Regions from separate parts of the Pseudoduganella sp. R-34 genome, predicted to be linked through region 3. Evidence: predicted binding sites of a transcription regulator. Region 3 holds the regulator's gene; each other region holds the start of a gene.
What was found. Region 3 encodes HrcA, which represses chaperone genes, less so after heat shock. Its sites were predicted from a motif close to TTAGCACTCNNNNNNNNNGAGTGCTAA; they were not measured.

Region 1 (7,716 bases), 1.9 Mb from region 3:
GCGCGAGGCAGCCGTTTTTGACCAGGAACAGGCTGGATTAGAAGGTGTGACGGATGCCTACGTTGTAAGCGGAGTCACCGGAGCCGGATTCAGCGTTGTTACCAACGGTGAAGGAAGCGCCGTTCTTGTTCTTGATCTTGCCGTACGACATGTAGGTGGTGGTGCGTGGGGACAGCTTGTGCAGGTAGCCGATTGCGTACTGGTTAGCATCGCGGTTGGCAACTTCACGGTCATCCGCGCGGGCCACGGAAGCCACCAGGGAGCCGGCAGCCGACACAGGAACGGTCGCGCCCAGCAGGTAGTTGCGGCTGTCGGTCGAAGGAGCCACTGCTGCTGCGGTGTAAGCAGTGCCGTTCGGGTATGCAACGCTGTTCAGGCCCTTGTTGGCGTTGAACATGGCGAAGGCTTTCACAACTTTGAAGTCGTAGTTCACGGCCAGCAGGGTGTTGTGGCCAATGTCACGACCGGTCACGACGTTGTTGGCAACGGTGTCGTTGTTGCGGTTGTTGTAAGCCAGGCGGCCTTCGAAGTCGCCGTTCTTGTAGCCGATCGACGCGCCCAGTTGACGGCCGGTCGAGGATTCCTTCTGTTCGCCGGCAGCGTAGAACACTTCAGCGGTGATGCCCATCATGTCTGGGGACTTGTAGTACACCGAGTTGCTGTTACGTACGTTGATGCCGTTTGCTGGGAAGATGTTCTTGGCCGAACCGGACAGGCCAGCCTGGAACGGATCGCCAACTTGTACGAAGGCGTTGTACCAAGGGGTGTACTGGCGGCCCAGGGTCAGGGTACCAGCCGATTTCGACACCAGGCCTACGTATGCCTGACGCTGGAATACGGAACCGGACACGTCGGATTCACCGGTGTCGCCTTTGATGCCGCCTTCCAGCAGGAACACTGCGGACAGGCCGCCACCCAGGTCTTCGGTGCCTTTGAAGCCGATGCGCGATGCATTGGCGACGCCGGAGGACACTTTGGTCACGTTACCGTTCTTGCCACCGTGTTCGGACACGATGCCGGCATCCATGATACCGAAGATGGTTACGTTCGACTGGGCGTAGGCGCTGCCCGATACTGCGAGGATTGCGAGGGAAATCAGGGTCTTCTTCATGATGTGCTTCTTCCTTTTCTTTGTTATCAATCACCAGGGCTCTTCGGCGCTGATCGCCCGCCATTTTATATGATCTCAATATTTCCTGCTATTCACGTAGTAATACGTATTGCAAGATGGCGCCTTTTGCCACAGCAACCGAACAAAATTTATGCAAGCTTCAACATTTTTGTTCAGGACATATTTCACAATTCCGATGCTTTTCGAGGCTAAACTGAGAGCATCATGGTTGTGTCATGGACAAGCGGTTTGAACCCCAGTTTCATAGTGAAACTAGCCTGCACCGCATGCAACTTTGTGCCAGACTTCGGCGTTAGAATGCAGGTCGCGTATCAATCTGGGGGCGCTGTCGGCGAATGAAAACGAGTGCGGTTTCTGTAACAATTCCATCCACGATCAGTGACGTGGAACGGGACACCGGTCTGGCAAAGGAAACTTTGCGCGTCTGGGAACGCCGTTACGATTTCCCCCGCCCTGAACGCGATACGTTCGGGGAGCGAGTCTATCCAAGCGAACAGGTAATTAAATTGAGATTGATCAAGAGATTGATTGATCTTGGCTATCGTCCGGGCAAGGTCATCGGCTATTCGGCCGATGAATTGCAGGCCCTGGCACAAAAAAGCGCCTCCAGCCTGCGCGATGAGACCAGCTTGCCCCATCCCGAGCTGCAATCCTACCTGGAGCTCTGCAAAACCCATCAAATGGAAGCATTCCGCCGCAAACTGACGCAGGCGATGCTCGTCATGGGCTTGAAGAATTTTGTCGTCAACCTGGTTGCGCCGCTGTCCACCTTGGTGGGCGAAGCCTGGGCTTGCGGGCAGTTTGCAGTATTTGAAGAGCATTTATATGCAGAATCGGTGCAGATCGTGCTGCGCAGCGCCGTCTTCTCGGTGCCGCAAGTCAACCACAGCAGCGGAGCGCCGCGCCCGCGCGTCCTGCTGACCACCCTGCCCCAGGAGCGCCACGGCCTGGGCTTGCTGATGGCCGAGGCCATGTTCGCCGCCGAGGGAGCGCATTGCATTCCGCTAGGCGTTCAGACCCCGCTGCCGGACATCGTTGAAGGCGCGCGCGCCATGCAAGCCGACATCGTGGCCCTGTCCTTTTCCGCCACCATGAACCCGCGGCACGTCAACGACAGCCTGCGCGAATTGCGGGCCCGCATGCCGGAACAGGCGGAGATCTGGGCCGGCGGCACCAACCCGGCCTTGCGCAAACGCCCGCCAAGCCATGTGACGGTATGTGAACTGGGCGATATCGGCCCGGCGGTCGCGGAATGGCGGCAGCGCCAACGGCAGGCCCTCAGCTAGCCTCTGGTAGAATACGCGGTTCGATTGAAGGACCCTCTGCCAACCTGTCCATGTTCAGTTTTTTCAAGAAGAAACCGGTCGCGCCGGAAGCCGCGCCGGCCGCCACGCCTGCGGCCCCTGCTCCTGCCGCGCCAGCCAGCGCCGAGACTGCGGCGCCGCTGGCGTTCGAAGTCGACACTGCCGCCAAGCCGGAGCCCAGGCAAGGCTGGATGAGCCGCCTGAAGGCTGGCTTGTCGAAGACCTCCGCCAACCTGTCCATCCTGTTCGTCGGCGCCAAGATCGACGAAGACCTGTATGACGAGCTGGAAGCGGCGCTGCTGATGTCCGATGCCGGCGTCGAAGCCACCCAATACCTGCTTGACGCGCTCAAGCGCAAAGTCAAGGAAGAGAAGCTGCTGGACGCCGCCCAGGTCAAGGAGGCGCTCAAGCAGCTGATGACCAGCCTGCTCCAGCCGCTGCAAAAGCCATTCGAACTGGGCCGCCACCAGCCGCTGGTGATGATGATTTCCGGCGTCAACGGCGCCGGCAAGACCACCACCATCGGCAAGCTGGCCAAGCATATGCAAGCCCACGGCCAGTCGGTACTGTTGGCTGCCGGCGACACTTTCCGCGCCGCAGCGCGCGAACAGCTGATGGTGTGGGGCCAACGCAACAATGTGACCGTGATTTCCCAGGAATCGGGCGACCCGGCGGCCGTGTCCTTCGACGCGGTGCAGTCCGGCAAGGCGCGCGGCACCAACGTCGTGATGATCGACACGGCCGGCCGCCTGCCAACCCAGCTCCACCTGATGGAAGAGCTGAAGAAGGTCAAGCGCGTGATCGGCAAAGGCATGGAAGGGGCGCCGCACGAAACCCTGCTGGTCATCGACGGCAATACCGGCCAGAATGCCCTGGCCCAGGTGAAGGCTTTCGACGATGCACTGCAATTGTCGGGCTTGATCATTACCAAGCTCGACGGCACTGCGAAAGGCGGCATCCTGGCCGCCATCGCCCGCGTACGCCCGGTTCCGGTGTACTTCATCGGCATCGGCGAAAAGATTGAAGACCTGCAGCCGTTCAATGCGGCTGAATTTGTTGAAGCACTGCTCGCATAAGCGGCCTACATGATCGAATTCCAGCACGTCAGCAAACAGTATTCTCCCGACGGTGTCGCGCTGCGCGACATTTCCTTCACCATTGCCAAGGGCGAGCTGGTCTACCTTGCCGGCCCTTCCGGCGCCGGCAAGTCGACCCTGCTGAAGATGATTGCCGCCATGGAGCGCCCGACCTCGGGCAAGGTGCTGGTGAACGGCCAGGACATCGGCGCCCTGAAGCGCGCCGGCATTCCCTTCCTGCGCCGCAACCTGGGCCTGATCTTCCAGGAGCAACGCCTGCTGAACGACCGTTCGGTGCTGGCCAATGTCATGATGCCGCTGCTGGTGACCGGCTCGCCGCGCGCCGCCGCCGAGCAGCGTGCCCGGGCCGCCCTCGACAAGGTAGGCCTGCTGGACCGCGCCGACGGCCAGCCGCTGGCCCTGTCCGGCGGCGAGCAGCAGCGCGTGTCGATCGCACGCGCCATCGTCAACCGCCCGCAAATCATCCTGGCCGACGAGCCGACCGCCAACCTGGACCGCGCCAGCGCCAACCGGGTGATCGATGCGCTGCATGCCTTCCACTCGGTCGGCGTGACTTGCCTGATCTCCTCGCACGATGAACAGATCCTGGACGCCGCGGCACGCGTGATCCATCTCGAACGTGGCGAACTGATGAGGGAAGCCGCATGAGCACCTGGCTGCGCCACCACCTGTTCGCCCTCGGCTCTGCACTGGTGCACGTGCGCCGGGCGCCGGGTTCTTTCCTGTTCAATATCCTGGTGGTCGCGATTGCGCTGGCCCTGCCCTTCATGGGCGTGACCTTGCTCGACAATGTACGGCCGATGTCGGAGCAGATGGCGGTCGAGCCTGAACTCAGCGTCTTCATCAAGGCCGACACGCCGCGCGAACAGGCCACCGGGCTGGCCTCCTCGCTGCGCAACATTGCACCGACGGCCAAGATCATCTTCACTTCGCGCGAAAAAGCGCTGGAACAGCTCAATGCCAAGAGCGGCTTGTCCGACGTGGTCGCCACCCTGGGCGAGAATCCGCTGCCGGACAGCTACGTGGTGAAGCTGAACGCCTTCCAGGACGCGGCCGAAGGCAGCAAGATCGACAGCATCGCCGACCAGATGCGCGCCCTGCCGGGCGTGGAATCGGTGCAAGTCGATTCGGCCTGGGTAAAACGGCTGGCTGCCCTGCTGGGCGTGCTGCGCCTGGCCCTGCTCCTGCTGGCCGCCACGCTGGCCACGGTGGTGGTGGCGGTAGTGTTCAATACCATACGCCTGCAAGTGATGACCCAGCGCGAAGAAATCCTGGTGTCCAAGCTGATCGGCGCCAGCGACAGTTTCATCCACCGCCCCTTCTATTACACCGGCGCCCTGCTCGGCCTGTGTGCCGGCGGCGTGGCCCTGGGCGGCGTGGCGCTGGCCCTGCAGCCCCTCAACCGGGCCATTGCAGAGTTTGCAAGACTGTATGCCTCCGAATTCCAGCTGGCTCCGCTCGATCCCCTGGGCACGGCCGGCCTGCTGGCCCTGTCCGCCGGCCTCGGCCTGATCGGCGCCCTGCTCTGCGTCCAGCGTCATCTTTCCAGGCTAAATTGAAAGTTGAAAGTCGGGGTCAGGTCTGGCAATCCGCCACAATGTGGCGGATTGCCAGACCTGACCCCGACTTTCAACTTCATCGTGCGTACCCGCACGGAGCCGCGCCCCTGCCCGCCTTATCCTGACTTTGATCCAACGCAAGGAATAGCGCTTTGCCGATAGTGTTTTTGCTATCAGAGCCATAAAATCCCAGCAATTGGCACTCACCAAGGGAGAGTGCTAATATATGTTCAGAACGGCATGATAGAGGTTAAGAATCATTTAAGTTCTGTCGTGCATGCTGGTAACTCTGAAAAGCATTCCCTTCAAGCGAGGATAGACAAGATGACCGCAACAAACGCACTGGCACCTGCCGGCAGCAACGCGCTGACCCTTGGCTTCAGCGGGAGCCTGGGCAACCTGGACGCTTATATCTCGGCTGTCAATCGCCTGCCCATGCTGACCCATGAGGAAGAAGTGGCGCTGGGCAAGAGCCTGAAGGAAAAGAACGATATCAAGGCCGCGGAAACGCTGGTGACTTCTCACCTGCGCCTGGTGGTGTCGATCGCGCGCGGCTACCTGGGCTATGGCCTGCCGCACGGCGACCTGATCCAGGAAGGCAATATCGGCCTGATGAAGGCAGTCAAGCGCTTCGACCCCGACCAGGGCGTGCGCCTGGTATCCTATGCCATGCACTGGATCAAGGCTGAAATCCACGAATACATCTTGAAGAACTGGCGCCTGGTCAAAGTGGCCACCACCAAGGCCCAGCGCAAGCTGTTCTTCAACCTGCGCAGCCACAAGCAGGGGCTCGACGCCATGTCGCCGGCGCAAATCGACGAACTGGCCAAGACCCTGGACGTGAAGCGCGAGGACGTGATCGAGATGGAAACCCGCCTGAGCGGCCGTGACATCGCGCTGGAAGCGCCGTCCGACGACGAAGACGACAAGTTTTCGCCCATCGCCTACCTGTCCTCCGACAATATGGAGCCGACCAAGGTGCTGGAAGCGGAACAGGTGGTGCGCCTGCAGTCCGAAGGCCTGGAAACCGCCCTGTCCAAGCTCGACGCCCGTTCGCGCCGCATCGTCGAGGCACGCTGGCTGGCCAACGACGATGGTTCGGGCGCCACGCTGCATACGCTAGCGGAAGAGTTCGGCGTGTCGGCCGAGCGCATCCGCCAGATCGAAGCGGCTGCGCTGAAGAAAATGAAGGGTGCGCTGGCCGCCTACATGTAAGCCTGCACCCTCCGGCAAAAGCACCGATTCCGCAAGGGTCGGTGCTTTTTTTACTTTTGGGCAAGCTTCTTAATGTCGGGAATTTTTACATTCCACATCGCAACTATCGCTAAGCCCTTGATATGGCTGAGTTTGAATTCCTGGCATAGCGATTGCTTAGTAACTCTCAAGCACACTCACTGAGGAGTTACCCATGTTCAAGAAGCTTGCATTGACCGCAATTTGCGCCCTGACAGCCAGCTTGGCCGTTGCAGGCCCGACCAAAGACGGACAAACCTACGGCAATCCACTGGCATTGACGGTTGATTCGGTAATCAGTGCTGGCTGGAATCCTGACGGTGAATCGGTTTGGACCTTTGCCGACTGGATTCACGTAAAAGACCTGGAGGTCCTGTACGTGACGGTGAGCGTCGACACCACCTTCGACTTTGGCATTACGCCGCCAAATGGCGGCAGCGTCCAGGATTTCGACTTCGACCTCTTCCTCGACAACGTTGGGGTGGCCAAGACCCTCCCCAAGCCCAGCAGCTATTCCGCTTACTGGGACGAAGTTTCCCTGACGGCGGGCGTCGTCCACACCTTCAAGCTCAATTCGCTGAACGTGCACGACAACAATACCAATGTCGAATTCAAAGTCATGGCCAACAGCGCCAATGCGCCGACCGACCCGGGCGTTCCCCCGCAAGAGGTTCCGGAACCCGCTTCCTTGGCACTGCTTGGCGTCGGCCTGATGGGCTTGGGGATAGTCCGCCGCCGCCGCACACAATAAGTTGTGAAAACCAACTATAAAAACTGGCGCCCTCCGGGGCGCTTTTTTTTCGGCGCGACCATACTGTTGAGTGGACTCAACAGTGCAACACGATAGTTTGTAATTTGCTAAGCTGTTCCCAGGCCAGAGGAGAACATCATGCAAGCTAGACTGATCTGTCTGGGCATGGCGGGCCTGGTCCTCGCTATTGCCGCCGCCTGCGGCTCGACCCGCAGCACTGCCGAGGATGCAGCCAGCCGCCCGGCACCACGCACCAGCGCCAGCTACGTCCTGGCACAAGGGGAAATCGTCAAGCTGGCCCCTGCAGTCACGCTCAAGCTCGAGCGTGTCAATGACAGCCGCTGTAAAAAAGGCGCAGTCTGCGTCTGGGCTGGATACATCAGCTACAGCTTCGTGCTGAGCGACCAGCAAGGCAGCTCCAGCTTCGTGCTGGCGGACGCCATGCCGGGGGCCAGCAAGACCGTGACGCTTAATGGGCTGACCTTCACGCTGCTGGGGATGGAGCCGGCAGAACCGCCGTCGCTGAAGGCACCGGCGCCGGATTATCGGGTAAGCTTGCGGGTAAATATTTCCCAGCCAACATAGCTGCCCATGACGCCACATGCCCTGCCCCGACGACTGACGTCCACCATCATCCTTG
Region 2 (7,716 bases), 930 kb from region 3:
AGCGGCACTTCAATCACCACGCCCAGCACTTCCGGCGCGGCCGGGGCATGGCCGTTGGCGCGCAGCCAGTGCGCAGCCAGCAGCCGCACGCGCGATTCTTCGCTTGCGTCCTGTGCGATGGCTTGCACCACGCGCGCGTCGGGAGCTTCGCCAAAGAGCTGGCCGGCATCGTCGGCGAACAGCATCTTGTGCACGGTGTTTAACTCTTCCGTGCCGTACGGCGCGTCAGCGCGGACTTTTGACTTGGCGCTGAACGCCGCAAACAACTTCTTGAACATCTTTACCATCCAGTTAATGCTTCAACTTCCGTAATGTGGCGCCAGCTTGGGCGCGCGCGCATCATGTCGGCATATTGTTGCAATGCCGGCCAGGCAGTTGCAGGACGCGGCATGTTGCGCGACCAGCGCATGTACATGGTCAGCATCAGGTCCGCGCCGGAAAACGTTTCGCCCAGCAGGTAGGGGCCATTATCGGCCAGGCGGGCATCGAGCGTGGCCCACGTCGCTTCAATCCGCTGCCGGATTGCGCTGCGCAGCGCGCTGTCGTCATTCGTGCTTCCAAGGTCGGACGGGTAGAACCACAGGCGGAAATTGTTGCCCAGGCTGTTCGCCAGCGTCACCATCAACTCGTACCATTCGGCCCGTGCCAGCGAGCCGGCAGGCGGCGCCAGGTTCGATTGCGGGTGGCGTTCGGCCAGCATCAGCATCAGGGCCGCCGATTCGGCGAAGGGCTTGCCGTCGATGAGGAGGGTAGGCACTTTGCCTTGCGGGTTGATGCGCAGGTATTCAGGACTGCGCTGCTGGCCCGCTTCAAGGTCGATTGCCACCAGTTCGTAAGGCACGCCGATCTCTTTCAGCGCCGCGTGGATCGCCAGGCTGGCTGCACCTTTGCCGTAATAGAGGGTGTACATGGTCTAGTCCTTCAAGCCTTTGCGCCATTGATCGAGCGACATCAGCTCGCCGCTGATATCGTCTTCAACCAGGATATCGCCGTTCACGTGCGAGACCAGAAAGCTGGCCACAGCTTGCGCCATGTCGTCGCCGTTCTCCACGAAAATGAGCTGGTAATAAGGGCTGCCGTTCACGTCGCGCGGCGCCGGATCGGTTTCAAGCAGCGCACCATGGCGCTCGCCGCCGCTGCGCTTTTCGATGGCGTCCGCCAGCCGTTTCAGCTCCGGCAGCGCCATCAGTTTTTCAACCGCCTGGTCGCGGCTCAGGTTTGCTTTCGCTGCTGGCATGGCCACAGGCGCCGCAGCGGCCATCGGCGCAGCAGTTGCATGGATGTTGTGATTGCTTGCATACCAGGCACCGATACCTGCAAGGAGCAGGCCGGCAACGGCGCCGGCGATGGCGGATTTACGGGAGGAAGACATTGCTTGGCACGACCATGCGGTGAAAGTGCGCCAATACTAACAGAATTAAAAAGCCTGCGAGGCGTGAACCAGGCAGGCTTTCGGGATACGCAGAGTGGACGCTTACTGCTTGCGGCGGCGCAGGGCAAGGCCCATCATGCCCAGGCCGAGCAGCATCGAGGCGATGGTTGCAGGCTCCGGTACGGCTTTCAGCGAGACGTTATCGAGCGAACCGCCGATGCTGTCGCTGATGCCGGAAGCCTGGAAGCTCAGGTTCGACAGGCTGCCGACGGCAAACATCGACAACTCAATCTTGAACCAATTGGTCTTCGAGGTGAAGTTGTCCTGCTCGACGTGCTTCAGCAGATTGCCGTTCCACAGCACGTCGATGCCGTTGGTGGCGGCCGATGTGTGTTCGCGCGGGGCGTAGTAGAAAGACAGGTTGTACCTGCCGCCGGCGACGGTGTCGATGGTCTGGCTGATCCAGCTATTGACCGAGGAATCCAGTTCCAGGAAGTTGCCGCCGTCCTGGGCCGTACCGGCCACGTTATTGCGCACTTCAACGCCTTTTGAGCCGACGCTCCATCCGTCCAGCGCGGACTTGATGGTCCAGGAACCAGCGGCGACGCCGTTCTTTTCAAAGCTGCCATTGGTGATCAATTCCATCGGGCCCGCATAGGCGGTGCCTGCGACGGCAAACAGGAGGGCGGTCAGAAGTTTCTTCATATTGTCGAAATTAAATGAAGGTTGCGTAAAAGTTATTGTGATTGTAGCACGGTTATTTGCCGGCTTCTTTTTGCGCATAGGGGAAATGATGTATCTCAATGAAGAAAAAGCCTGCAAGGCGCAAACCTTGCAGGCTTTTTAGTCAGCTGTGAGGCTGTCGGCGATTACATCATGCCGTCCATGCCACCCATGCCGCCCATACCGCCCATGCCACCCATGCCGCCGGCTGGCTTGTCTTCTACGACTTCAGCAACCATGCAGTCGGTGGTCAGCATCAGGCCAGCGATGGAGGCTGCGTTCTGCAGAGCGGAACGGGTTACCTTGGCTGGGTCCAGCACGCCCATTTCAACCATGTCGCCGTAGGTGCCGTTGGCAGCGTTGTAGCCGTAGTTGCCGGTGCCGGCTTGGACGGCGTTCACAACCACCGAAGCTTCTTCGCCGGCGTTGGTGACGATCATGCGCAGTGGCTCTTCCATGGCGCGCAGCACGATCTTGATGCCGGCGTCCTGGTCGGCGTTGTCGCCTTTCACGTTCAGCGAAGCGCGGGCACGCAGCAGGGCTACGCCGCCGCCTGGCACAATGCCTTCTTCCACAGCTGCGCGGGTTGCGTGCAGTGCGTCTTCAACGCGGGCCTTCTTCTCTTTCATCTCGACTTCGGTGGCTGCGCCAACCTTGATCACGGCAACGCCGCCGGCCAGCTTGGCCACGCGCTCTTGCAGTTTTTCGCGGTCGTAGTCGGAGGTCGCGCCTTCGATCTGGGTGCGGATCTGTGCCACGCGGCCTTCGATGGCCGAAGCTTCGCCTGCGCCGTCGATGACGATGGTGTTTTCCTTGCCCACTTCGATACGCTTGGCTTGGCCCAGTTCTGCCAGGGTGGCTTTTTCCAGGGTCAGGCCGACTTCTTCAGCCACTACCTGGCCGCCGGTCAGGATGGCGATGTCTTCCAGCATGGCCTTGCGACGGTCGCCGAAGCCAGGAGCTTTCACTGCGCAGGTCTTCAGGATGCCGCGGATGTTGTTGACCACCAGGGTCGCCAGTGCTTCGCCTTCGATGTCTTCAGCGATGATCAGCAGTGGACGGCCGGCTTTTGCTACTTGCTCCAGTACTGGCAGCAGGTCGCGGATGTTGGAGATCTTCTTGTCGCACAGCAGGACGAATGGGTTCTCCAGGACGGCAACTTGCTTTTCCTGGTTGTTGATGAAGTATGGGGACAGGTAGCCGCGGTCGAACTGCATGCCTTCCACGATGTCCAGCTCGTCGTGCAGGGACTTGCCGTCTTCAACGGTGATGACGCCTTCCTTGCCCACTTTTTCCATCGCTTCGGAGATGCGCTCGCCGATCGATGCGTCGGAGTTGGCGGAGATCGCGCCAACCTGGGCGATTTCCTTGGAGGTGGTGCATGGCTTGGAGATGGACTTCAGCTGTTCGACGGTGGCAGCAACTGCCTTGTCGATGCCGCGCTTCAGGTCCATCGGGTTCATGCCGGCGGCAACGTATTTCATGCCTTCGCGGACGATGGCCTGGGCCAGCACGGTTGCGGTGGTGGTACCGTCACCGGCGTTGTCGGAGGTCTTGGAAGCGACTTCCTTGACCATCTGCGCGCCCATGTTCATCAGCTTGTCTTTCAGTTCGATCTCTTTGGCGACCGAAACGCCGTCCTTGGTGACGGTTGGGGCGCCGAAGGAGCGCTCCAGCACCACGTTGCGGCCTTTCGGGCCCAGGGTGACTTTCACTGCGTTGGCGAGGATGTTCACGCCTTCGACCATCTTGGAACGTGCGGAATCGCCGAAAATGACTTCTTTAGCTGCCATGTTTGTTTCTCCTGAATTCTGTATCTAGGGGGCTGTGATTACTTCTGTACCACGGCCATGATGTCTTCTTCGCGCATTACCAGCAGTTCCTGGCCGTCTACCTTGACGGCTTGGCCGGCGTATTTGCCGAACAGAACGCGGTCGCCCACTTTCACTTCCAGAGCACGCACGGTGCCGTTGTCAGCAACTTTGCCGTTGCCAACTGCCAGCACTTCACCCTGGTCCGGCTTTTCAGCGGCTGCATCAGGGATGATCAGGCCGGACGCGGTCTTGGTTTCCTGGTCCAGGCGTTTGACGATGACGCGGTCATGCAAAGGGCGAAGGTTCATACAAAACTCCTTTTACTCGGTTTATTGACAGTTGTTAGCACTCTCGGCTAACGAGTGCCAACAATTATAGGGACGACACTTTCCCTTTTCAAGGGAATTTCTTTGCGCTTGGTCAAACGTTGAATTGATATCAATCATGCCAGAGATGCAACGGCATGGCGCGCGAGTGGCGGGGAGGGGGTAAAGCGGGGCAGTTATAAAAGAAAAATGGGACCGTCGCCGGTCCCATCTTGGTCAGGCATGCAGATCAATGCTGTTTGCGGCGATACACGCCGGCCATGCCGAGCAGGCCGATGCCGAGCAGCCCCAGCACGCCCGGTTCAGGGACGGGGGCGACAAAATCGAGGATACCGCCTTCCTGCGTGATGGCAATGTCGAGGGCGTTGGTGCAATCCACGGTATCGCAATCGACGCCTTGCGTGGTGTTGTTGAATGCTGCGAACGAGGCAGTGTAGAACGGATCCGGGTCGAAGAAGTAGGCTTTGCCTTCCGCAGTCAGGAACCAGCTCATGGTGACGTTCTGGAACACGCCGCCGAGGTTGTCGATGCCGCCGACGCCATTGTAGGCAAAGTCGGACCAGGCCAGCTGGGTCTGGGCGCCGGCAAAGTTAATGGACGGATCGGTTCCGACCACGGCCTGGTTATAGGTGTTGTCGTTGCCGACGTCGGCCCACAGCTGCAGCGACAGCGCGGTCGGGGTGCAGGAAACGCCCGGGCCAAGAATGCCGCTGCAAGAGAAGTCCTGGTGGAAAGTGGCATACAAGCCATAGTCGAAGTTGACGCGGGTATCCGCAGTCGACACGTTGTTCGAATTCAGCGAGAAGCCGCTGAACACGATGTAGCCGTTGGACACGTAATTGTTGCCCACGCCGGTATAGGCCACGCGCGCGGACGACACGCCGTTGATGGCGTCGGCGGTGAAGATGTTGCCGGCAGGTGCCAGTCCCGTTGGGTCCACCTGGAAGGAGGGTGCAGCGGCAGCGCTGCCAGTTGCCAGAGCGCCAAACGCTAGCAGCATGCTGGCGGCCAGGCCGCGAACGCTAGGTGTGAGAATCTTCATTACATTTCTCCGTTGAGAGGATAAAGCACCAGTTTTGGGATGACTGAGCATTAAATTTGTTCAGGTCATGATCTTTATCAAAGCAATACATATGCCACATTTAAAATGCGGCCGAAAAACAAAAACTTAGTATTAACTTTCAAACCATGTTGTTTGCGCTGCGCGGCCTGCTCTGTAAAATATTCCGACATGTAGCTTCTCAAGATTAAGTAGCAAATTCAATGACTTGGATGATATATTTGGTGAGCATTCGCATGTTTTGATATTTTGTGTGACTTTTTATGCCGCGCTCGGCGTGAGTATTAATTTAAAATTAAACTGCATTTATTTCGACTGCGCGGCAAGCATTGCCGAGAATTTGCGCTTGGCTAACTGAATTGCTAGCCAGTTCAGGGGATGGCTATTGCCGCCCGGTCGCCAGGTGTAGACGAATTTGTCGCGATAGGCGTCGTACTGGAAGCCATGCGGTGCGGCCAGGATCTTGCCGCGCTTGAGCATCATCTTGATGGCCTGGGTGGCGGCCACGCCCGAGCAAAGCTGGCAAGCCATCGAGGTCGAGGCGCCGCGCCGCTCCGCCAGGTTGATACCGCCCGGCACCAGGTAGCTGCGGTGCAGGGCGGCCGGCGCCAGGCCGACCAGGAAGCGGATTGCCATGTCCAGCTCCGGCAGGTCGCCCCAGCCGAAGTACTCTTCGAAGGTCGTCCCGCCCGGCACGAAGTTCAGGCCCGCCACGCTCATGCCCAACGGCGCCGCGCAAGTGGCCGGCACGCCCAGCGCCTCGCACATGGCATAGGTCTGCTTGCGCGCCTCGAAGGCGAAGAAGTCGAGCCCGTCGACATACACGTCCGCCCCCTGCAGGAAATCGCGCAGGTTGCCCTGGTTGACGCCCTGCGGAAAGGTGCGGATCTTGACTTCGGGGTTGATGTCGCGCGCCATGCGCGCCATCACCTCCACCTTGGGCTGGCCCAGCGTCGACATGAAGGCGCCGGCCTGGCGGTTGAAGTTGGGGATGTCGAAGGTGTCGAAGTCGGCCAGGTGGAAGGCGCCCACGCCCATGCGCGCCAAGGCCAGCAAATGCACGCCGCCCACGCCGCCGACGCCGGCGATCGCCACGCATTTGTTGCGCAGTGCCTGCTGCTCCGCTTCGGTGACCCAGCCGATATTGCGCGAGAAGGCTTGCTCGTAATCGAAGCGGCGTTCGGTGTTGGATTCGGCCATGGCGATTATTCCTGTTCCCGCAGGCGGTTGATGATTCCCGCTTCTTCATGCTGCGAGAAGAACAGGGGATAGAAGGAACGTTCCTCGGAATCGGGCTGTCCGCCATGGAGGCGGATCTGCTCCTTCATGTACGACAGTTCGATGTGCATCAGCACCCCGCGCACGTTGACGCGCGGATTGACGACCTCTTCGCCAAGCTGGCGAAAGCCGAGCATGCGCTGGTAGAACTGGCGATGGCGCGGCGTGACTTCGATGAACAGCACGTCGTAGCGGTGGATGTCGTAGGCATACATGACGGCCAGGTGGATCAGCGCTGCCAGGTAGCTCTTCGATTTTGGCCCCATGTCGAAGGCCAGCTTGATGAATTCGCAGACACGTTTGCCGCGCGCCCGGAAGGCGTCGATCTCGGCGCGGAACAGCTGGTCGGCCAGGATGCCGGATGGGCTGTCCAGCCCCAGGGTCAGCGTGCCGACTGCTTCGTCGCGGTTGTGCGCCATGAGCGTGACGCGGTTCGGGTCATCGGTCAGTGCATGGGTGCCCTCCAGGCCACGCCAGGCGTACATCTTGTGGATCAGCATGCTAGCCTTGCTACGCCCTTCGGGCGTGTCGACTAATCTGATGCCGAAGGTGTTCTCCCCGGTGACGATGTCCTGCATTTCCGCCAGCAAGCGGTCATCGCGAAAGGGGTCGTCGGTGCGTGTTGCGTCCAGCGCAGCGTCGACCCGTTCGACCTGCTTGTACTGCATAGTCCCTCCCAGCAAAACTTGTCAGAATTTGTGGTCTTTTCGTAAATAAATAATGACAAGTTCAGCTTGCTGTCGCAACGGGAGCTCATGCAAGCGTGCGCGGGAAGGGCGTGCCGGCACGTCCCCTCTATGAACGAAGGGTGTTTGGCATTTCCGGACGGCTATATTTCTTGGGAGCTTGATATGCCTGAAATGCTAGTCAGTTGTCGCTTGCGCTTGCAGGCAGGGACAGGCTGAACGTCACCTCGCTGGAGGTGCAGTCGGACAGGCGCAGTTCGCCGCCGTGGGCGCGGGCGATCTCGCGCGCCAGGGCCAGGCCCAGTCCCACGCCGGCCACGCGGCGGTTGTAGGCATGGCCGGCGCGGTAGAAGCGGTCGAACAGGCGGTCGCGCTGCTCGAAGGCGATGCCGGCGGAGGCGTTGGCCACGTCGATCTGCCAGCCGCTGGCGGTGCGGCGGCCGGTGATGGCGATCCA
Region 3 (7,716 bases):
GATCAAGACGCCCGACCAGGTCGAGCTGGCCCGCGTGGCCGGCCAACTGGCGGCCGACGTGCTGACCTTCATCGCACCGCACGTCAAGCCGGGCGTCTCGACCGCCCAGCTGGACCAGCTGTGCAACGACTACATCGTCAACACCCAGAAAGTCATCCCGGCCAACGTCGGCTACGGCGGCTTCACCGGCACCGTCTGCACCTCGGTCAACGAGGTGGTATGCCACGGCATCCCGACCCCGAAGAAGGTGCTGAAGGATGGCGACATCATCAACATCGACGTGGCCGTCATCAAGGACGAATGGTTCGGCGACACCAGCCGCATGTACTACGTCGGCACGCCGTCGAAAGCGGCGCAGAAGCTGTGCGAAGTGACGTATGACGCGATGTGGGCCGGCATTCGCGCGGTCAAGCCGGGCAACCGCCTGGGCGACGTCGGGAACGCGATCCAGAAGCTGGCCGAAGCGGCCGGCTACAGCGTGGTGCGCGACTATTGCGGCCACGGCATCGGCATGGTGTATCACGAAGACCCGCAGGTGCTGCATTACGGCCGCCCGGGCACCGGGCTGCTGCTGGAGCCGGGCATGGTGTTTACCATCGAGCCGATGATCAACGCCGGCAAGCACGCCACGCGCGCACTGCCGGACGGCTGGACCGTGGTCACGGCCGACAGGTCGCTGTCGGCGCAGTGGGAGCATATGGTGGCGGTGACCGAGACCGGCTTCGACGTGTTGACGCTGGCGCCCGGCGAGCAAAACCGGTAATTCGATGTCTGACCCGCAGGGTCAGACACCTGGCCTGCGGCGGCCGCGTACCGGGTGTCTGACCCTGCGGGTCAGACACCGGTTTACCGGTTCTAGCGCAAAGTCAGTTTCAACGCCGGCTTCTCGCCATAATCCTCATAGCGCTCATTGATCCCGCCGACGCAATAGCTGATCTCTTCCAGCAAATCCCCCGGCATCTTCCTCGCATCGGTAATGACAATCTCCAGCACCTCATTCGGCTTGAGCCGGAAGCGCGTCATATTGTCCTCATCGCGCAGATAAGACAGGCAATCCACCCAGGCATCAATCGTCGCGCCATACCCCGACGGGAACCCGAGTTCCGCCTGGCAGGCAGCATGAAAAGCCGCCTCATCGCCGATTACGGCCCCGTTTAACGTAGCAACAGCCATTATTTCTTTTCCTTCGGATCGGTGACGAAACCAAGACGGGTCAGGCCATGCGACTGCGCCGCCGCCATCACCTGCGCCACCACTTCATAGCGGGTATCCTTGTCCGCCCGCAGCTGCAACTCCGGCTGCTGCGGCAAGCCCGCCGCCTCGGCCAGGCGCTCCTCAAGCTCGCCCGGCTGCAAGGCATCGTTATTCCAGTAAACCGTGCCGGCGGCATCGATGGCCAGGGTCACGGTATCGGCCTCCTGCTGCAGCGCCTTGGCCTGCGCCTTGGGCAGTTCCAGCTGAACTGCATTGGTAAACATCGGCGCGCTGATGATGAAGATCACCAGCAGCACCAGCATCACGTCCACCATCGGCGTGACGTTGATGTCCGCCATGGATTCCTTCTGCCGGTGATGGTTGAAGGAGCCGAATGCCATCAGTTCAATCCCTGGCCAGGTAAGCGTGCAAGTCGTGCGCGAAGGCGTCGAGCTCGGACAGCGTGATGCGGTTGATGCGGTTAAAGCCGTTATACGCCAGCACCGCCGGAATCGCCACGGTCAGGCCGACGCCGGTCATGATCAGCGCCTCGCCCACCGGACCGGCCACCTTGTCGATCTGCACCGTGCCCTGCGCCGACACCGCCGCCAGCGCGTGGTAGATGCCCCACACGGTGCCCAGCAAGCCGACAAACGGCGCGGTCGACGCGATCGACGCCAGCAAGGTCAGGCCCGATTCCAGCCGCGTGGTCGAGACATGGATCGCATCGCGCAGCACGCGCGTGACCTGCTCCGAGCGCCCCATTTCGGCGGCGATGCTGCCGCCCTTGGCGTGCGCCAGCTGGTGCGCCCCGGCCTGCGCCACAGCCGCAAAGATTCGCTCCTGGTCGCGCGCCACCATCAGCGCCACGCCATCGGCCACCGAGGGCGCGTCCCAGAACGCCTGCACCACCGGCGCCGCGCGCCGGATGCGCCACGAGGCCCAGCCCTTCCACAGGATGAAGAACCATGATGCCAGCGACATCGCCAGCAGCAGGTAGGCCACGGCATGGCTGATCGCATCGCCGCGCTGCCAGTAGCTGGCGAAGGTAAAGTGCTCCATCAGCCGATCAGCCGTTCAGGCCCAGCACGTCGTACATATCGTACAAGCCGGTCTTCTTGTCGGCCAGCCATTGTGCCGCGCGCAGCGAGCCGTTGGCGTAGTGCTGGCGCGAAGAGGACTTGTGGCTGATTTCAATGCGCTCGCCCTCGGTGGCAAACATCACGGTATGGTCGCCGATGATGTCGCCGCCGCGCACGGTGGCAAAGCCGATCGAGGACGGATCGCGCGGGCCGGTCACGCCTTCGCGCGCGAACACGCCGCACTCCTTCAGGTCGCGCCCCAGCGCATCGGCAATCACCTCGCCCATTTTCAGCGCGGTGCCGGACGGCGCATCGACCTTGTGGCGGTGGTGCGCCTCGATGATCTCGATGTCGTAGCCCAGGTCGAACTGCTTGGCGGCGAACTCCAGCAGCTTCAGCGTCACGTTGACGCCCACGCTCATGTTCGGCGCGAACACGATCGCGGTCTTTTGCGCCGCTGCCGCGATGGCCGCCTTGCCCGCTTCATCGAAGCCGGTGGTGCCGATCACCATCTTCACGCCATGCTCGGCGCAGTAGGCCAGGTGGGCCAGGGTCCCTTCCGGGCGGGTGAAGTCGATCAGCACGTCGGCGCCGGCCAGACCGGCGGCCAGGTCGGCGGTGATGGCCACGCCGGCCGGCTGGCCGGTAAAGGCAGCGGCATCGCTGCCCAGGGCCGGCGCGCCTTCGCGGTCCAGCGCGCCGGACAGGCGTGCCTCGGGCGCCTTCTGCACCGCCTCGATCAACATATGGCCCATGCGGCCGCTGGCGCCGGCGATGGCGATATTCAGTTGCGTCATCTCGCTGTTTCCTCGGTTATTGCTTGGTGCCCGATTCCTGGCCGCCCGGCAGCGGCGCCTTGCCCGGCGCCAGGTTGCCCTTGGCATCCTCGGACTTCTTGAATTCCTTGATCGGGCCGGCGATGCGCGCGATGTATTCCTGTTCGGTCGGCAGGTCGCCGCCCTCGAAGCTGGCCACCTTGTCATCCTGGTCGAAGAACACCACCACCGTGCTGGTGGTCAGCTCGCCATTGCCCTTGGCCAGGCGGAACGGGTAGTCCCAGCGCTTGCCGTGGAAGGCATCGGCCATCAGCGGCGTGCCGAGCAGGAACTTGACCTGGTCCTTCGTCATGCCGTTCTTGAGCTGGGCCAGCATCTCCTTCGACACGAAATTGCCCTGCTGGATATCGGGGCGGTAGGGCGAGAAGAACCACAGGAATTTCTGCGTCTTGGTGATCTGGGTGGTCTGGGCCCCCTGCGAGGCTTCCACCGGGGCCACGGTGGCTGGCTTGCTGGCGCAGGCAGCCAACAGGGCGGCAGCCAGCAGCGGAGTGCTACGTTGCAACAAAGACAGCGGGGTCAAACGCATATTATGCATACCTCAATTCCGTGAGCAGAAGTGCCTAAAACGCTATATCATAAAGCACTTCCCGCAACTGACGTTAGCAAACATGAGTAACAGCCCTACCGACCTGAAGGCCTCCGGCCTGAAGGCTACCCTGCCGCGCCTGAAGATCCTCGATATTTTCCAGAGCAGCCCCGTGCGCCACCTGACGGCGGAAGACGTGTACAAGCTGCTGCTGGCCGAAAACATGGACGTCGGCCTGGCCACGGTGTACCGCGTGCTGACCCAGTTCGAACAGGCCGGCTTGCTCAACCGCAACCATTTCGAAAGCGGCAAGGCGATTTTCGAGCTCAACGAAGGCTCGCACCACGACCACCTGGTCTGCCTCGATTGCGGCCGGGTGGAAGAATTCGTCGACGAAGAGATTGAAAAGCGCCAGCAAAGCATCGCCGCCGAGCGCGGCTTCAAGATCGCCGAACACGCGCTGGCCATCTACGGCAGCTGCACCAAGGTCAACTGCCCGCACAAGCATTGATTTTTCAGTGGTTGCTCAGCGCGTTCGACAGCAGCCGCGACGTGATATCGACAATCGGGATCACTCGCTCGTACGCCATGCGGGTCGGCCCGATCACCCCCAGCGTCCCCACGATCTTGCCGTTGGCCTCATAGGGCGCGGTGACCACGCTCATTTCATCCATCGGCACCAGCTGCGATTCGCCGCCGATGAAGATCTGCACGCCGGAGGCCTTGGACGACACGTCCAATAGCTGCATCAGCCCGGTCTTTTGCTCGAACAGGTCGAACATCGCGCGCAGCGAGCTCATGTTCGAGGACAGGTCGGCCACCGACAGCAGGTTGCGCTCGCCGGCGATCACCATGTCTTCCGATTCGGCCATGGCCTCGCTGCCCGCCTCCACCGCCGCCTGCATCAGGCGCCCCATATCGTCGCGCAACTGGCGCAGCTCATGCTGCAGGCGCCCGCGCACGTCCTCGAACGACAGCCCGGAATAGTGCTGGTTGATGAAATTGGCCGACTGCTGCAACTGGGCCGGCGTGTAATCGACGTCGGTCAGCAGGATGCGGTTTTGCACGTCGCCGCCGGGTGAAACAATCACCAGCAGCACCCGCTTTTCGCCCAGGCGCAGGAATTCGATCTGCTGGAACACCGACTCGTGGCGCGGCGCCAGCACCACGCCGGCAAACTGGGTCAGCGACGACAGCATCTGGGCCGCATTGGCAATCAGCTTTTGCGGCTGCGGCGAGGCCGCGCGCAGGCTGGCCTGCACCGCGCTTTCATCGATGTGCTGCACCGTCAGCAGGGTGTCGACAAAGATGCGGTAGCCGCGCGGGGTCGGCACCCGTCCCGCCGAAGTATGCGGGCTGGCCACATAGCCCTGCTCTTCCAGGTCGGCCATGATGTTGCGGATGGTGGCCGGCGACAGCTCCAGCCCGGAAATCTTGGACAGGGCGCGCGAGCCCACCGGCTGGCCGTCGGCGATGTAACGCTCAACCAGGGCTTTGAGCAGGGTTTGGGCACGGATATCGAGATGCATAGGCCTATTCTGCCAACTGTTGTTCCAGCCACGCAAGCAATTCATCGAGCGTGGCGCAAATCGCGTCCGGCTGCGGCGCACCGTCCGGCAGGCCGGCGCCGTGCCGGTTCATCCACACCGCGCGCAAGCCGGCCGCCTGCGCCCCCGCCACGTCCAGCGCCAGGTCGTCGCCCACGTACACCGCATCGTGCGGCGCCACGCCCAGCGCCTGGCAGGCCGCGCGGAAGATGTCCGGCGCCGGCTTGGCCGCGCCGAAACGGGCCGCCGCCAGCGATACCTCGAAATGGTGGGCCAGGCCGATCACTTCCAGGTCGGCATTGCCATTGGAAATCGTGCCCAGCTGCACATGCTGGCGCAGCTTGAGCAAGCCCGGCAGCACATCGTCGTATGGCGTGACTGCATTGCGCGCGGCAAAGAAGTGCGCCATCGCGCCCTCGACATGGGCCGCGTCCTCGCCGGCCGCGGCAAAGGCCGCGTGCAGGCTGGCGCGGCGCAGCTGGCCCAGGTCGATCAGCAGTTCCGGCTGGGCCGCCGCCAGTTCGGCACGGTGCGCGCGCAAGGCATCGATCGACCATTGCGCCGCCACCCTGGGCGCATGAGCCGCCAGCCAGGCGTGCAGCGTCAGCTCCGCTTCAGCGATGACGGGCGCGATCGGCCACAGGGTGTCGTCCAGGTCGAACAGGATGGCTTTCGGCTTCATGGGCGCATTGTACCGCGCCGCGGTTGCAAGCTGTTACAAGGGAAAAGCTGGCCAAATCGGCTATGGATGGTGCAAATGCACTAAAATAGGCGCCGATTTGACCGCGCGACGCGCGCAACCGACTGGAGAAAGTGGAATGAAGAGTAAGTATCTGTCTGCCGCCGCCGCGCTGCTGTGCGTCGCCGGACTGGCCGCCTGCGGCGGCAAGGGCAATGGCAGCATCGCCCTGGTAGTCCAGGTCCTCGGACTGGACCGCGGCGACCTGGTGCTGCAGAACAATGGCGGCGACGACCTGACCATCACCACCGCTGGCAACGGCAGTTATTCCTTCAAGACGCTGATGGCTCCGGACTCCCAGTTCAATGTGAGCATCAAGAGCGTGCCGGCCAACGTCAGCTGCAAGCTGGCCAACAACACCGGCAAGATCAACTACTACACCTACAACCAGACCGTCGTGACCTGCACCCCCGACCCGTACCCGCTGGGCGGCACGGTCAGCGGCCTGGCCGGCAGCGGCCTGGTGCTGGCCAACGGGGCCCAGACCGTGAACGTGGCCGCCAACGGCAGCTGGCAGTTCGCCACCCCGATCGGCAACGGCAGCGTGTATGGGGTCACCGTGCTGAACCAACCGACCAACCCCAGCCAGAAATGCACGGTCGCCGGTGGCACCAACGGCAACGGTACCGGCAAAATCGAGCCAAGTAAGGATATCAATTTCAACTTGATCGTGACTGTTACCTGCAACTAAGAAAGAGTCCAGATGAAAGCAAAATTCCTTGTCGCGGCCCTGCTGGCCGTCGCCCTGGCAGCCTGCGGCGGCAAAGCCAGTTTCACCATTGGCGGCACCATTTCCGGCCTGAACAACAGTGGCCTGAAGCTGAAAACCGCTGCCGGCGACACCGTCGAAGTGCCAGCTGGCGCCACCACCTTCAGCTTCCCCAACAGCATCAGCTACGGCACCGAATACAAGGTCGAGATCGTGCAGCAGCCGGCGCACATGACCTGTGACTTCCTGGGCGGCACCAATGTCGGTTCGGCTGGCCACACCACCTCGATCAACATCCAGATCAGTTGCGTCCAGAACGCCTACGCCGTCACCGGCACCGTGGAACGCTTGACCACTGGCGACTTGACGCTGGTCAACGGTAGTTCGAGCATTGTGGTCGCCAAGGGCGCCACCACCTTCGCCCTGCCCAACCTGCTCCCGGTCGGCACCGCCTACGGCATCAGCGTCCTGACCCAGCCGCCCGGCCTGAAGTGCGAAGTCCTCAACGGTAGCGGCGTAATGGGCGACGAGCCCCGCAACAACGTGCAAGTGGTCTGCAACCCGGCGTGATATAAGCAAGTGGAATGACTGGAATTCCAAAAATAAATTGGAACAATATGCCGCGACGCAGCATAATTACACCTGTCTCCTCCACTTCTTAACAGAAATGGATTCAGCCCGCTCCCTGAGCGGGCTTTTTTTTGTTCCGGCGCCGACCACCTTGCCCTCGCCGGGTCAGCCTTGCTGGCTGCGCCGCTGGTAAGCTATAGTCGGCTACTTTTCGAGAGCGTCCCCAAGTAGAAGGCAAGCACCGCTTGAAACAAGAAAAACTACACCTGCTGTTCATTTGCCCCACCGTTGCCGGCTATATTGGCGGCACCGAAACGGTGGTCAGCCAGTTCTGCCAGCGCCTCAAGCACAAGGCGCAGATCACCCTGCTCAGCGGCGAGCCCGGCGCAGGCCGCAAGCGCCTGGTCGACCTGGAAGGCGTCAAGCTGCTTACCCTGCCGTTCATCGCCCGCGACAGCAAGCTGAACCGAGTGCTCAGCAAGCTGCTCATGACCAGTCCGTTCAAGATCG

Region 1: rpoH (RNA polymerase sigma factor RpoH) is a predicted target of HrcA. The motif match lies at 5,289-5,315, and genes of this name have one in related genera.
Region 2: groES (co-chaperone GroES) is a predicted target of HrcA. The motif match lies at 4,252-4,278, and genes of this name have one in related genera.

The regions. Positions count from the first base shown of each region.
Region 1 covers NZ_CP184572.1:1,583,320-1,591,035, reverse strand. The annotation lists gene ACN9MW_RS07455 (porin) at 38-1,111, opposite strand; gene ACN9MW_RS07450 (MerR family transcriptional regulator) at 1,468-2,418, shown strand; gene ftsY (signal recognition particle-docking protein FtsY) at 2,469-3,512, shown strand; gene ACN9MW_RS07440 (cell division ATP-binding protein FtsE) at 3,522-4,181, shown strand; gene ftsX (permease-like cell division protein FtsX) at 4,178-5,092, shown strand; gene rpoH (RNA polymerase sigma factor RpoH) at 5,417-6,307, shown strand; gene ACN9MW_RS07425 (PEP-CTERM sorting domain-containing protein) at 6,501-7,076, shown strand; gene ACN9MW_RS07420 (hypothetical protein) at 7,215-7,661, shown strand; gene ggt (gamma-glutamyltransferase) at 7,668-7,716, shown strand, end outside.
Region 2 covers NZ_CP184572.1:5,572,820-5,580,535, reverse strand. The annotation lists gene ACN9MW_RS25690 (hypothetical protein) at 1-278, opposite strand, end outside; gene ACN9MW_RS25685 (glutathione S-transferase family protein) at 281-910, opposite strand; gene ACN9MW_RS25680 (hypothetical protein) at 914-1,372, opposite strand; gene ACN9MW_RS25675 (PEP-CTERM sorting domain-containing protein) at 1,475-2,077, opposite strand; gene groL (chaperonin GroEL) at 2,242-3,888, opposite strand; gene groES (co-chaperone GroES) at 3,927-4,217, opposite strand; gene pepA (flocculation-associated PEP-CTERM protein PepA) at 4,465-5,277, opposite strand; gene ACN9MW_RS25655 (ThiF family adenylyltransferase) at 5,602-6,495, opposite strand; gene ACN9MW_RS25650 (N-acyl amino acid synthase FeeM domain-containing protein) at 6,501-7,241, opposite strand; gene ACN9MW_RS25645 (sensor histidine kinase) at 7,441-7,716, opposite strand, start outside.
Region 3 covers NZ_CP184572.1:6,503,642-6,511,357, forward strand. The annotation lists gene map (type I methionyl aminopeptidase) at 1-763, shown strand, start outside; gene ACN9MW_RS29830 (barstar family protein) at 856-1,173, opposite strand; gene ACN9MW_RS29835 (ExbD/TolR family protein) at 1,173-1,595, opposite strand; gene ACN9MW_RS29840 (MotA/TolQ/ExbB proton channel family protein) at 1,600-2,256, opposite strand; gene dapB (4-hydroxy-tetrahydrodipicolinate reductase) at 2,264-3,073, opposite strand; gene ACN9MW_RS29850 (outer membrane protein assembly factor BamE) at 3,090-3,617, opposite strand; gene fur (ferric iron uptake transcriptional regulator) at 3,724-4,152, shown strand; gene hrcA (heat-inducible transcriptional repressor HrcA) at 4,157-5,170, opposite strand; gene ACN9MW_RS29865 (HAD family hydrolase) at 5,175-5,870, opposite strand; gene ACN9MW_RS29870 (hypothetical protein) at 6,007-6,618, shown strand; gene ACN9MW_RS29875 (hypothetical protein) at 6,631-7,206, shown strand; gene ACN9MW_RS29880 (glycosyltransferase family 4 protein) at 7,452-7,716, shown strand, end outside.